One region of the Paenibacillus sp. FSL H7-0940 genome, then DNA from elsewhere that is predicted to be linked to it. Evidence: riboswitches for the same ligand, from Rfam matches in the RefSeq annotation. Region 1 holds a riboswitch; each other region holds the start of a gene.
The links. Region 1 has a riboswitch for S-adenosylmethionine ahead of metA (homoserine O-succinyltransferase). Riboswitches for the same ligand answer to the same signal wherever they lie in the genome.

Region 1 (5,031 bases):
CGTCCTGAGCTTCACGTACACGGAGCAAGTGTAATGCACGCTCTTCCATCGATTCACCAAGTCCGATAACCATCGTTGCCGTGGTGTTCATACCGATGCGGTGTGCAGTTTGCATAACGTCCATCCAATCCCGCCATGAACCTTTCAAACGGCTGATCTTCCGACGTGTGCGGTCATCCAGAATTTCGGCACCGCCACCAGGCAAGGAATCCAGTCCAGCTTCGTGAATAGCACGAACAACCTCTTCCAATGTAAGGCCATCGGATACTTCAACCATTTTCATAATCTCCGCTGGGGAGAAAGAGTGCATCGTGATGTTTGGGAAACGCTCTTTGATGGCTTTCAACAGGTCTGTATAATAGTTGAAAGGCAAGTTTGGATTCGTTCCACCTTGCATCAAAATCTCGGTACCATTCACATCTTCCGTTTCCTGAATCTTCTGGAAAATAACTTCGTCCGGGAGCACATAACCTTCATCCGAACCAGGTCTGCGGTAGAAAGCACAAAAACGGCAGTACACATCACACACGTTTGTGTAGTTGACGTTACGCCCAATTACAAATGTTCTGTATGGTTCAGGGTGCATGCGTTTCATAATGACATTAGCAGCTGCCCCGATTTTGTCCACTTCATTGGATTCAAATAACTGAATCGTGTCTTCCAAGTCCAAACGTTCGCCCCGAAGGGCTTTATCTAAGATACGGTCTACCGTACTCATCGTAAAAAAGCCTCCCTCATGAAGAGAAATTATATAACGATCCGTCCCAACTTGTTCAAGAGAAGCAAGTTCTGGTGGCAACATCGTATTTCTGTACTCCACATATCGTAACACAGGTTACATGTGAAAAAAAGCACCTTATGTACAGGTGCTTTAAAAATAAGTAAAAATTTTTACATATGGAAAAGAATTAGTTCGAACTTAAGTGATACGCATCGGCGGATTCGGGCATCCATTTTTGTTAGGATTCCTGAAGTGCTTGTTCCAAATCTACAATCAGATCTTCGATGTCTTCCAGACCCACCGAGAAACGCAGCAACCCATCTGTAATGCCTCGGTCACGGCGAACCTCAGCCGGCATTGCCGCATGAGACATCATCGCTGGGTAAGACAGAATGCTCTCCACAGCTCCCAAGCTTACAGCGACAATGGGTAGCTTCACCCGGTTAAGAACTGCTTTTGCGCGATCGCCTGAACCAACGTCAAACGAAACGACAGCTCCATACCCCGTTGACTGGCGCTCATGTGCCTCACGGCCCGGATGATCCTCCAGTCCAGGATAAAAGACAGCGGTAATATCACTGCGCTCATTAAGCCAAGCCGCCAGTTTGGCTGTGCTCTGTTCGCTGTGAGCCATGCGAGCTCCCAAGGTTTTCATGCCGCGCATCAGAAGCCAGGATTCTTGAGCCCCAAGTACAGTTCCGAGTCCATTTTGCAACTGTTTCAGTTGTACGCCAAGTGATTCCGTGCGAGCAACGGCTAACCCTGCCAGTACATCACTGTGACCTCCGAGAAACTTCGTAGCACTATGTACGACGATATCCACACCAAGCTCAATTGGACGCTGATAGTAAGGTGTCATAAAAGTGTTATCCAGAATCGTGATCAGGTCATGTTCCTTCGACCAGTCAGTCACAGCAGCGATATCCGTGATTCGCAGTGTCGGGTTGGACGGTGTTTCCATATAAACTGCCTTGGTGTTCGGCTTGAGCGCCGCTTTTACTTCATCTATATTGGTCATGTCTACAAAGGTCGTCTCGATCTGCATACGGCTCAATATGGAAGTAAGCAAACGATACGTACCTCCATATACATCTTCCGTTACAATCATGTGATCCCCTGCGGAGAACATCATGAACACGCTGGATATCGCGGCCATTCCCGATGAATAGGCGAATCCTCGTGCACCGCCCTCCAGCAGTGTGATGTAATCTTCCAAAGCCTGACGTGTCGGATTACCCGAACGACTGTAATCATGTTGAGGCGGATTGAAGATATCAAAATGATGGAATGTTGATGCTTGGTAGATCGGTACACTGGACGCTCCAGTCGTTTTGTCAATCTCATCTCCAAAATGGAGCAATTTGGTATCAAATTTTAACTCGGATTTGGGCTTGTTGTTGGACTCACTCATGAGTGCACGCCTCCTTCCACTTCCTGTTGTGCAACTGTCAGAGCATTGCCGAGATCTGCAATCAGATCATCTGCATGTTCAATGCCTACGGAGAACCGGAGCAAACGGTCATCCACACCTACGGCTTCACGAATTTCAAGCGGAATATCCGCATGAGTCTGTACTGCGGGATAAGTCATGAGTGATTCAACTCCGCCGAGACTTTCGGCAAAAGCAATGAGTTGGATATGACGCAGCAACGGTTCAACATAACGTGCATCCTTCACTTTGAAAGAGAAGATACCTGTATTACCCGTGGATTGTTTGTTCTGTATCTCATACCCCGGGTGATCGGATAGACCTGGATGATACACTTCAACCACCGCTGGGTGCTCAAGCAAGTATTTGGCAATAGTAAGTGCATTGTGCTCATGACGCTCCATGCGAAGAGCCAGCGTTTTCATACCTTTCATCAACTGGTAGGAGTCACTTGGAGATAATACCGCTCCAATGGAATTATGCAGGAACGCCATCTCAGCAGATAATGCCTCACCCTTGGTAATAATTAGTCCGGCGAGCACATCATTATGTCCACCCAGATATTTGGTAGCGCTATGAATGATGATATCGGCACCCAGTTCAATCGGACGTTGGAAAAATGGAGTCAGCAACGTGTTGTCAACAATGGTCAACAGGTTGTAACTTTTCGCCCAGGAAGCGACAGCTTCCACATCTGTGATCATCATCAACGGATTGGTTGGTGTCTCAATAAATACAGCTTTGGTATTCGGCTGACGAACATTTTCCAGTGCTGCAATGTCATTTGTATCCACATAACTTGCGGTTACACCGAAACGGGACAAGATGCGTTCAAGCAGACGATAGGTTCCGCCGTATAGATCCAGCGATACAATCAGATGATCCCCTTGACCGAACATGGCAAAGATGGTTTGTAGCGCGGCCATACCTGAGCTACAGGCAAATCCTGCATCACCGGACTCCAGCGCTGCGGCCGCCTCTTCCAACACTTTGCGAGTTGGGTTGGTCGTACGAATATAATCAAACCCCGTGCTTTGTCCAAGCTTCGGGTGGCGAAACGCAGTGGATTGATAGATCGGAAAGTTAATGGCGCCTGTAACCGGTTCATTGATGGACCCAATTTGTGCTAAGCGGCTTTCGATTTTCAACTTGTTGTTGTCTTCCATTGCTGCATCCTCCTGTAATCTCGATTAGATTTGCGGGCCAATATCGTAAGGTGTTTCTTGATACACATAGTAATTGAGCCAGTTAGAGAATAATAAGTTGGCATGAGCGCGCCAAGTAGCTGGTGGCACACGGGAAGGATCGTCATTCGGATAATAATGTCTAGGCAATGCGATATCCAACCCTTTAGCTGTATCCCGGTCATACTCCCACTTTAATGAGAACGGGTCATACTCGGCATGTCCTGTGGCAAAAATCTGTTTGCCGTCTCTGGTAGCAACCAGGAAGATCCCCGCTTCCTCAGATTCAGCCAAAATCTCTAATTTCTCATTCTTTTCAATATCTTCGCGTCTCACTTCCGTATGACGGGAATGTGGAACGTTGAATACTTCATCGAATCCACGCAACAACGGAACATGTGGTTTGTTGATGGTATGTGGGAAAACGCCAAAACACTTTTCATCAAGTGCAACCTTGGGTACGTCAAAATGATGGTACAAACCTGCCTGGGAAGCCCAACATATGTGGAGGGTTGAAGTCACATTGGTTTTAGTCCATTCGAAGATCTCCTGGATTTCATTCCAATAGTTCACGTCTTCGAAATCCATCTGTTCCACAGGGGCGCCCGTAATGATCATTCCATCGAAACGACGGTGTTCAATCTCATCAAAGGTTTTATAGAACAGATCCAAATACTCCTGAGACGTATTCTTCGACGTATGGGATTTGGGATGTACGAGAACGACATCCACCTGAATAGGCGTGTTTCCCACCAGACGAAGCAATTGTGTTTCGGTCGTTTCCTTTGTGGGCATCAGGTTTAATATAGCGATACGGAGTGGACGAATATCCTGCTGATATGCAGAAGTTTCATCCATGACGAAGATATTCTCTCCTTCAAGTACTTCTTTTGCTGGTAGCGTATCGGGTATTTTGATTGGCATAGTAAGTCTAACTCCTCCTTGTGCATAGATAGATGCAGCCACCCCTGGCTTGATGTCTTCACATCAATACAGTTATAGACTGCCTTGAGCTTGTAAAAACATTGAATTGCTCTTTCATCCAACGTTACAAACAACCTCAAGTTCCTTAGCGAAAATCACTGCTGAGAAGTCGGGGCATATGACAAAGACCTTCCTCGGATTTCGAGAAAGGTCATATGTAAAATAGATATGCGCCTCTCTCATCTCTCAGTTACAACAGTGCCACCTGACACTTAGTCGCTGCAAGAATTAGCACCGTGCGGTATACCGCCGGTTGCCGGGTTTCATCGGGCCAGTCCCTCCACCTACTCTTGATAAGATTTCGCTGTATTAGATTGTAATTAAATATGGTTCACCGTCTACTTTATTACATTAATGCCCTCACGTCAAGATGCAGTTCGATGTCTGCTTCCCAGATCGGAACCGTTCATCATCCGTTGTCATACACTGCCTCAGGGCGCGAAATAGACACATTTTTGCGCTTGAAAGCACCTTGTACCAGCGGTATACTAAACAAGGTGTTATAAACCCTTATGTGAGAGGTGACATATTAAATGGATGGCGACCCGAGGCCTGACTGGCAGCCGAATTCCGACAAACTGCATAGAGAACTGACATCAGCATGCCGGCAGCGGGACGTGACTTCCGTTTGATTATATAGTGAACGCAGCCCTGATCTCCAGGCTCCGCTGCCGACCGGCTGATTTGTTCTTTTTGCGCCCATAATGATAATA
Region 2 (5,031 bases), 2.9 Mb from region 1:
TCCATCCAGACAACGCACACTTACTGTCGGCATATCTGCAAGATCAATTACTTCCTGTCAGTCTGGTTGAGGAGACGAAGTCCCTCCAAGAACTCGCAGTTGGTGTGTTGTTTGGGAAAAATGCACTGCTGGTTGATGGTTTGCCAGGTGCTTTATTAATTGGAGCTCATAAGATCAAAACAAGAGGTATGAATGAACCCTTGTCAGAGGGACTGCTTCGTGGGCCTCGTATTGGTTTTACAGAGCAATTAAGCGATAATACAGGCATTTTACGTCGTTATGGAAGTGATCAGAGCCTGTTTATTAAGAAGTATGAAGTGGGTTCACGGATCAAAAAAGATTTGGCGATAGCCTATATTCAGGATATTGCCGATCCAAATCTCGTTGCAGAAGTATGCAAGCGAATCGAAGAGATGGATATGGATTCAATGCTCGAATCAGGTTATGTGGAACAACTCATCGAAGATAATACGCTGAGTCCTTTTCAGCAGGTACTGAATACGGAAAGACCTGACCGAGTGATGGGTGCCCTTCTGGAAGGCCGAGTGGCAATTTTGTTGGATGGAACGCCATTTGTATTAATTGTACCGGTGACCTTTAGCATGTTGCTTCAGTCTCCAGAGGACTATTATGAACGCTGGATTCCTGGAACATTTTTGCGAGTGCTGCGTTTTATGGCCGCGATGCTGGCATTGCTTGCTCCTGCGCTCTATATCTCGTTTATCTCGTTCCATCCGGGTCTTATTCCAACCAAGCTGGTATTGACGATTATTGAAACGCGTACCGGAGTGCCATTCCCCTCAATTATTGAGGTACTCATCATGGAGCTTTCAATTGAAATCTTGAGGGAGGCCGGGATACGCTTGCCCAAACCGATTGCGCCAGCGATGGGTATCGTAGGAGGTCTGATTATTGGCCAAGCAGCGGTGCAAGCGGGAATAATAAGCCAATTTCTGGTCATTGTCGTTGCGGTAACAGCCATATCTTCCTTTACGATTCCTGTCTATAGTGCGGGATTAACGCTAAGGATTCTACGATTTGCCGCTATGTTCAGCGCAGCCGTACTTGGATTGTTTGGCGTGGTTATGTTCTTTCTGCTTGTGTGTACACATCTGGCACGACTCTCAAGCTTTGGCGTACCTTATGTTGCACCAGCCGTTCCTTATCACATGAATGAATGGAAGGATTTTGTTATCCGTGCTCCGCTAAACATGATGAGAATGCGTCCCAAGATGACTAATCCGATCGATGATGATCGGAAAAAATAAACGGAATTCCATCTACTGAAGGTCTGGAGGTGAACTAAAGTGAATGGCTCCCAAGGAAAGCTAACCACGACACAGGCCGTTGTAATTATTGTCAATTACATGCTTGGTGCCGGGATATTGACACTACCTCGAACGACCAGCAAAGCTGTCGGAACACCGGATGTCTGGATTTCCATTATCCTATCTGGATTCATTATCTTAGGCGTCGGAATTATTCTGGTTACGCTGTGTCGCAGATTCCCGGAGAAAACCGTCTTCCAGTTCACCCGTGAGATTACGGGCAGCTGGATTGCTTACATACTGGGATTGTCTATGATTATGTATTTCATAGTTATTGCCGCATTCGAAATCAGAGTTATGGCTGAAGTAACAGGGATGTATCTGCTCGAACGCACCCCCACCTGGGTGATTGTGATGGTCTTCATGTGGATCGGTGTATATATGATTTCAGGCGGGCTTGGCGTTATCGTACGCGTGTTTGAGATCATCCTTCCGATTACGATTATTATATTTGTGATTGAAATTTTGCTTAGTAATCAGCTATTCGAGATTGGCAATCTGAGACCCGTCCTCGGTGATGGGATTATGCCCGTTTTCCAAGGGTTGAAGCCTTCACTATTATCTTATACGGGCTATGAGGTGATGTTAATCATGACTGCCTATATGAAAAATCCGAAGAAGAGCAATAAAGCGATGACCTGGGGGATACTCATATCCACTATTATCTACTTGATCACGGTGGTGATGGTTATAGGCAGTTTATCGCTCGATGGCATCAAAACTCGAACCTGGCCAACGCTGGATTTGGTAAGAAGCTTCGAAATCCAGGGTCTGATATTCGAGCGTTTTGAATCCTTATTGCTGGTCATCTGGATTATGCAAATCTTTTCGACTACAGCAATTACACATTACTGCGCTTCGGTGGGTATTCGTGATTTGTTTCGTTCCAAAAAAATCAAAGGCATCATGTACGGCCTGCTGCCGTTCATTTATCTGACAGCAATGATACCCAAAACAGTGGATGATACCTTCGTACTAGGAGATATGCTAGGCAATGTGTCCGTATTTTTGTTTGGCATTTTACCTCTGGTACTACTGTTGTTAAGTCTGATTCGCAAAAAAGGAGGCAAGCATGCATGATTACATTCCGCATGTTGTTACGCTTAGCCACTGTATTATGCATTCTCTTAACGATATCCGGATGTTGGAGCAGTCGAGAGATAGAGGATCTAAGTGTCTACGTTGGTCTCGGGATCGATATCGGCAAAGAGACGGAATTTGAGGAGAACATCGCCAATCAGGGAGGAGGGTACTCCAAGCAGAACAATTTGACGGCCACGGTACAGATTGCTCCCGGTAATTCCAGCAGTCAAAAGAGCCAACAATCCGGTTCGCCTGCTTCTGGTAAAACGTCCTATTCCAATGAACAGCTTACCGGAGATTCCTTGCTGCAAATCTTTCGTCAGTTTGCACTGAGACGAGATCATCCGCTCATCGGACATCATCTGAAGGTTATCGTTGTGTCCAAGGATATCGCCAAAAAGTATGGTCTGGACCAGCTGCTGGATTTTGTCCTTCGGGATAACGATATTCGTCCTAACTGTCTGGTGTTGATTAGCCATCATCGCGCTGTTGATGTACTGACTTCAGATGATCCTTCCCGGATTCCAGCATTTTATCTTACAGGTATTACCGGTAATTCATACTTGTCCAATAAAATCCTGGACCCCGTTCTACTCTCCAAATTAGATGCACAAATGCAATCCGGTTCCAGCTTTTTGCTCCAGAATGTACTGAACTTCAATGGAGAGGACAAGTTCTCCGGTGCCAGTATCTTTGATGGGAAAACAACAAAATTCATCGGGGAACTCAGCCAAACGGATCTAGAAGGGCTATCTTGGCTCAGACCTAAAGAAAAAGGAGGTATCTTGAAGACATACAATAAAGAGGGGTTCACTGTTGTATATGAAATGAAGAAGAAAAAAACAACAATAATTCCAAAAGTGGTTGGCGATGATATTTCATTCCATGTGAAAACTGAATCCGAAGGCTGGTTGATGGAGGATTGGCGTGCTCCCGAGGAAGAGGAAAAAGGTGCGTATCTCAGTGAATTGGAAAAAGAATTTGCTGAACTTGCCAAACAACAGATTCGACAGTTGTTATACAAACTTCAGCATACCTATAAAGTAGATGTTGCGGATTTTCGGGATAGCTTGCGTATTAAAGAACCTAAAACATGGAAAAAAGTCAAAGACGATTGGGATAAAATTTTTAGCACCGTGCCGATCACCTATGAGGTAAAGACCACCATCACGAATCCGGGGTCTTCCACCGAATAGCGAGGTGTGCCATATATTATTTAATTGTTGACACATTCATGATAGATCGCTATATTAGTAAAAAATCATTTTCTTATCCAGAGAGGTGGAGGGACTGGCCCTTAGAAACCTCAGCAACAGATCTGAAGGATACTGTGCTAATTCCAGCGGGTGAAAGCCTGATAGATAGGAGCGTTTGTTTTTATTTGTCAGTAACGGCGCACTCTTTAGGCAGAGTGGGTCTTTTTTGTTTTTTCTGGATGAAGAAGTAGGGGAGCAGCAGGTATGGAGAACAACAACGACAAAGGGCATTTTCAGCGGAAAATGCAGGCACGGCATGTGGTCATGCTCTCTCTCGGAGGAGTCATTGGAACGGGATTATTCCTCAGCTCAGGTTACACGATTCAGCAGGCGGGACCACTGGGAACCATTCTGTCCTATCTGATTGGAGCCATCGTTGTATATCTGGTGATGCTCTGTCTTGGTGAACTGTCTGTTCATATGCCAGAGACGGGAGCATTTCATAGTTATGCAGCCAAATATATCGGACCGGCAACAGGTTACACGGTGGCTTGGTTATACTGGTTAACCTGGACTGTTGCGCTTGGCTCCGAATTCACAGCCGCCGGATTGCTTATGCAGCGCTGGTTCCCATCGGTAAACGTATGGATATGGAGCGCGGTTTTTGCACTGATGATCTTTCTGTTTAACGCTCTAACGGTGAAATTTTTTGCGGAATCCGAGTTCTGGTTCTCATCTGTAAAAGTAGTGACTATCGTAATCTTCATTATTATCGGTGGCGCAGCCATGTTTGGTATCATTCCCATGGCGGATTCTGAACCGGCTCCATTTCTATCGAATATTACCGCATCCGGGTGGTTCCCTCATGGGGCTACAGCGATATTGATGACCATGCTTGCTGTAAACTTTGCCTTCTCAGGCACCGAGTTAATCGGCATTGCCGCCGGTGAGACGGAGAACCCGGAAAAGACGATACCAAAGGCTATTCATACAACGCTGTGGCGTTTGGTTATTTTCTTCATCGGAACGATTATTATCTTGTCGGCCTTGCTGCCCATGTCGGATGCCAGTGTACTGGAAAGTCCGTTTGTAGCGGTAATGGAGCGGGTGGGTGTACCCTATGCAGCAGACATTATGAACTTTGTTATTCTGACGGCGATTCTCTCTGCTGCCAATTCAGGCCTGTATGCATCTTCACGTATGCTCTGGTCTCTGGCTGACAAAAGAACGATCTCTCCGTGGTTTGCCAAATTGACCAAAAGCGGAGTACCGCTGAATGCACTTCTGATTAGTATGGTGGGTGGTGCGCTGGCTTTGCTGTCCAGCATCATTGCGCCAGGTACCGTGTATATTACACTGGTTTCCATTTCAGGTCTGGCTGTCGTTGCAGTATGGATGAGTATCAGTGCCTCCCAATACATGTT
Region 3 (5,031 bases), 3.2 Mb from region 1:
GCGTTGATGAATACCAGATCCGCTTCATCCAATTGACGAGGCATCATGGCTGCATCCAGCTCAATGATATCCAGGTTCTTCGGATTGGCTGTGATGTCTTGAATCGTAGATGTGATATTTGTGTTGTCTTTCAGCGTAATAATACCTTCCTTCGCGAGCAACAACAGTGCACGTCCACCATTGGATGGGTCATTTGGAATTGCTACTTTTGCGCCGTCTGCCAATTCATCCAAAGACTTAATCTTTTTGGAGTATCCACCAAAAGGTTCAACATGAACAGGTGTTACAGAAACGAGGTTGAATCCACGTTCTTTGTTCTCTGTGTCCAGATAAGGCTGGTGCTGGAAAAAGTTCGCATCCAATTTTTTATCAGCAAGCTGCTGATTGGGTTGTACATAGTCATTGAACGTAACGACTTGCAGACGAATACCTTGTGCTTCCAGTTCAGGCTTGATGCTTTCCAGAATCTCTGCATGTGGTGTAGGTGAAGCTCCAACTTTCAATTCAACCGTGCGTGGTGCACCTGCTGAATTGTCTGCGCCGCTATCGGCGTCCTTGTTGTTTCCACAAGCTGCGAGAACCGCAATCAACATAAGACTAAGTAGAGCAAAAGACCATTTTTTCATGTGTAAAACCCCTTCTCTAATCATTTTTGTCATGTGGTGTCCGCATTATTGCATAACCATCATGTTATCTATGTGTTATTTCCTGGTGAAAAATGTAACCAAGCGATCTCCAGCCATCTGGAGAATTTGCACTAGAATGATCATCGACACTACGGATATGATCATAATTTCATTTTGATAACGGAAGTATCCATAGTTGATTGCCAGTGTTCCCAGACCTCCACCGCCAACCATGCCCGCCATCGCCGTATAGGAGACGAGCGTAACAATGGTGATCGTTATACCAGCAAGCAGTCCAGGCAGTGCCTCAGGCAGTAACACCCGTCTTACAATCTGTCCGGTCGATGCACCCATCGACTGTGCCGCTTCAATGACACCACGATCAACTTCTCGCAACGTCGTCTCCACCAAACGAGCAAAATAAGGAGCTGCTGAAATCACCAAAGGAGGTATAACGCCGAGCACCCCCGTAGCTGTACCGACGAGTATACGAGTGAATGGAATAAGAGCAACAATCAATATGATAAATGGGACTGAGCGCAAAATATTCACAATCAGGGATAGTATAGTGTACACTGCCCGTGACTTCATCGAAGCAGATCGGGCTGTCATGAACAGCAGTACTCCGAGCGGTAAACCTAAGATAACGGTAAACAAGCCTGATACACCCAAAATTTGCAGTGTCTCTATGGAAGCTTTACCAACCTCTTCCCAGCGAACTGTTGAAAAATCCATCTAACGAAGCACCTCCACATCAAGTCCCTCAGCGGTTAATTCTGATATCGTCCGATCAATCGCATTTGAATCACCCTCGAACCGAACGGTCAGCTGCCCATAAGGAACCTGTTTAATCGTAGAGATTGTTCCCTGCAGGATGGCAAAATCCACGCCTGTCTTGCGTACCGTTCTGGACAAAATCGCTTCATATGTTTTGTTACCCAGAAAGGATATCTTCACAAGTTTGGAAGCAGCACCTGCCTGCAATTCAACGCCTGCATTTGCCAGAGCGGTCTCTTCCAGAGCAAGTCCAGCTTCATGGTCACGCATCATGAAGTCCCGCGTAATCGCATGCTGCGGCTTCAGGAACACGTCTGTTACAGGTCCTTGTTCCACAATGCCACCTTGATGAATGACAGCCACCTTGTCACAGATGTTCTGAATGACATGCATCTCATGTGTGATCAGCACAATCGTTAGGTTGTACTTTTCATTAATGTCGAGTAATAACTTCAGGATTGAATTTGTCGTCTGCGGATCAAGTGCCGAAGTAGCCTCATCACAGAGAAGTACATTTGGATCACTTGCAAGTGCTCTCGCAATCCCTACACGTTGTTTCTGGCCGCCCGATAATTGAGCCGGATATTTGCTGCTGTGGTGCTCCAGACCAACCAGTGCAAGCATTTCCTTCACTTTGCGATCAATGGCTTCCTTGGGTGTATTCACAAGCTTTAGTGGAAAAGCTACATTGTCATATACCGTTGCCGAAGATAACAGATTAAAGTGTTGAAAAATCATCCCGATCTTACGTCTCTGTTGCTGCAATTCGGTTTTGCTCAGTTCAGTCAGGTTGATTCCGTCGACCCATACCTCACCCTCCGTAGGCCGTTCCAGCAAATTAATGCAGCGAATCAATGTGCTTTTTCCAGCTCCGGAATGGCCAATCACACCGTAGATTTCACCCTTTTGGATGCTCAAATTCAGCTCGGATAACGCTGTTGTAGATTTTGTTCCTTTGCCGTACGTTTTCGTTAAACCTTTTAATTCAATCAATCGCACTTGCCCCTTTCCAACCACCTACATGTATCTTTACCCGATCTAAAGGAAAACTCCCCTTAAAGTACAAAAAAAGAGCCCTTTGCAGATACAAAGAGGGCTCTTCACGTGAAAGAATATACCTTCTCATCTGCCAAAATCGTGTCTTGCACCATTTTGTAGGAATTAGCACCTAACATCTATAACGAATGATACATGTATCATGTCGTTACAAATCGGTTGCCGGGCTTCATCGGGCCTGTCCCTCCGCCGCTCTCGATAAGAAATATGTTGTTGTAGGATTTTATAAGTTCATGTAGTTTATGCTTTATAATGTGAACGTAACTTTTGAAATATCAATTATATCCGTGTAACATTCGATTGAAACTCAGTATATTCCAAGTATTCCGATTTGTCAAAGGGAATTATTTCTTTTCCATATTTTATTGATATAACTATAAGAGGCTGTTAACGTTTCACAGACCATATCGACGCCCTGACGCATTTCCTGCACATGCTGATTCAGATCCTCCAATTTCACTTTACCTTGCAAGGTCTGATGTAACTGCCACAGGTCATCGTGCATTTCTGAGTTCATGTAGTGAATTTCCATATTACGTCGTTTGCGCAGCTTGCTCATCGGTTCACGATAAGAGTCCTTGATCTGTATTAATAGCAACGCAAGATCATGATGTTCCCTCGCATAGTCGAACTGCCTTAACACAGTAAAATAAGAAAAATGCGCTTTGGTATTTGAAGTATTCAACTGGAATATTTCATTTAATACCGTGCCGACTTTATCCAGAATGGCAAAGCAGCGGATAAAGCCATCTTTGTAGAAATACACATACCGAGCATACTCGGCTTTTTCAGTCGGCGTCATATCATCCGTTGATCCTGCAACGACCTTTTTACGAAAATGAGCAGCAGCGAAACAGCTTTGCTCCAGTTCATCCAGTGAGGAGATGAGTCCCTGAGTCCACACATACAGTTTCCGATAGTCATGCGTGGGATCATGGTCCACATGCATTTGTCGTTGAAATAGCTCAAGCGTATGCGCCATTGCGTCCATCGCTGCCTTCAATTTACCTTCGTTTATACGTGGCTTTTCCCCCAACAACGTTCGCAGCATATCTAACCTCCTCTTTTCCAAATCAACAAGAATTCATCACCGTAAACGTAACACATCATCCATTCCGTGTAATTGCTGCTTGCCATAGGTTGCCCTGATCCCTCTGACATCAAACAAAGTCCACCTGTCCAATGATGTACATCACTGGATGGTGGACTTTCATATTTAAAAACGATTAGCCGGGCGATGTAGCTTGTACACCAGGAAACTCATATACGTTAAGACTCCGAACAATATGGCGATATCCAGCATATGAGCAAGAGCTACGAACATGTATACTTCCGGACGGTTCATTGTCACCATCATGAAAATACCAATGACTACTTGCATCAGAATAAGAACAACGGATACCACACCCAGAGTACGCATTTCCTTGTTGTCCGGATGATTACGGTAAGCGAAATGACCCAGGATTGCGATAACAATCACGAGCGACGCAGCTGCTGCACGGTGAGCAAAAGCAACCGCTACCCCACCCGAAAGCTCAGGAATAATCTGACCGTTACAAAGCGGAAATCCAGAACATCCACCGGCAGAATCCGTGTGACTCACAAATGCACCTGTGTATACCACGAGATATGTGTAAATGGTGGAGAACCAGACCAGATTCCTGAATTTTTTGCTAACCCGAGGGTATTTATTCAGGCGCTCCAATCCGCCATCTTTGGCCTCCTGCCTTATGCCCAGCGCCATCATTAGAGAACTCGCAAAAGCAATCAGTGCAAAACCAAAATGCAGTGCCATGACTGCTGAAGATTGGGAGAAGACAACGGCAAAAGCCCCCATGATTCCCTGGACGATAACAAATACCAGAGTTAAGAAAGAAAACAATTGCAGGTCACGGCGTGACTTGCCAAACCGCAGAAAAGCAACAAACGAGGCAATGGACAACAGTCCAGCCAGTGCACTTACAGCGCGATGGGAATATTCAATGAGTGAAGCCACAGTATGTGCGGGAACGAGTTTTCCGTTACATAAAGGCCATTCTGTTCCACAGCCAAGGCCTGATTCCGTTTTGGTTACGATGCCTCCACCAAAAGTGGCCAGAAACATGACAAGACAGGTTAATACGGTTAACCATTTAAACAAAGTTAAGTGTTTCAATTTTTTCTCACCCGCTGTTGGTTTAAGATGGCGAAGAATATTCTCCGCTTGTTTCGGTACTTTGACACTTATTTCACAACTAAATTCATTATACCGGATAAAATGTTCATTGACGTCGCGCTTTGTGACAAAATGTTAACGTCTGGTGAAATAATGACCCACAGGTCATTTGGGATATGTACAGAAACGTTTCTTACATAGAACGTGTCGAACACACAAACGCCATTTCCCTATTTCAAGAGAAATGGCGTTCTTTTTATTATACCCTTTTACAACATGAACCTGTCATACTTTTATTATCATTTATGAATCGTGTTGTACACCTCAACTGCGCGATCCAGGAACTGCTCAATCTCTTCTCTCGACTTGCGCAGCTTGTTCACATACCGTACGAGTTCGCGGCCATCTGTATACGCC

Region 2: another riboswitch for S-adenosylmethionine. It lies ahead of mmuP (S-methylmethionine permease); the one in region 1 lies ahead of metA (homoserine O-succinyltransferase).
Region 3: another riboswitch for S-adenosylmethionine. It lies ahead of MHB71_RS30515 (methionine ABC transporter ATP-binding protein); the one in region 1 lies ahead of metA (homoserine O-succinyltransferase).

The regions. Positions count from the first base shown of each region.
Region 1 covers NZ_CP150280.1:3,697,670-3,702,700, forward strand. The annotation lists gene mqnC (cyclic dehypoxanthinyl futalosine synthase) at 1-718, opposite strand, end outside; gene MHB71_RS16200 (aminotransferase class I/II-fold pyridoxal phosphate-dependent enzyme) at 960-2,132, opposite strand; gene MHB71_RS16205 (PLP-dependent transferase) at 2,129-3,316, opposite strand; gene metA (homoserine O-succinyltransferase) at 3,341-4,258, opposite strand; SAM riboswitch class I at 4,495-4,618, opposite strand.
Region 2 covers NZ_CP150280.1:6,635,748-6,640,778, forward strand. The annotation lists gene MHB71_RS29090 (spore germination protein) at 1-1,268, shown strand, start outside; gene MHB71_RS29095 (spore germination protein) at 1,308-2,408, shown strand; gene MHB71_RS29100 (Ger(x)C family spore germination protein) at 2,405-3,607, shown strand; SAM riboswitch class I at 3,678-3,779, shown strand; gene mmuP (S-methylmethionine permease) at 3,872-5,031, shown strand, end outside.
Region 3 covers NZ_CP150280.1:6,932,718-6,937,748, reverse strand. The annotation lists gene MHB71_RS30525 (MetQ/NlpA family ABC transporter substrate-binding protein) at 1-626, opposite strand, end outside; gene MHB71_RS30520 (methionine ABC transporter permease) at 702-1,361, opposite strand; gene MHB71_RS30515 (methionine ABC transporter ATP-binding protein) at 1,362-2,396, opposite strand; SAM riboswitch class I at 2,523-2,664, opposite strand; gene MHB71_RS30510 (Cthe_2314 family HEPN domain-containing protein) at 2,794-3,510, opposite strand; gene MHB71_RS30505 (heme A synthase) at 3,676-4,614, opposite strand; gene MHB71_RS30500 (thioredoxin family protein) at 4,914-5,031, opposite strand, start outside.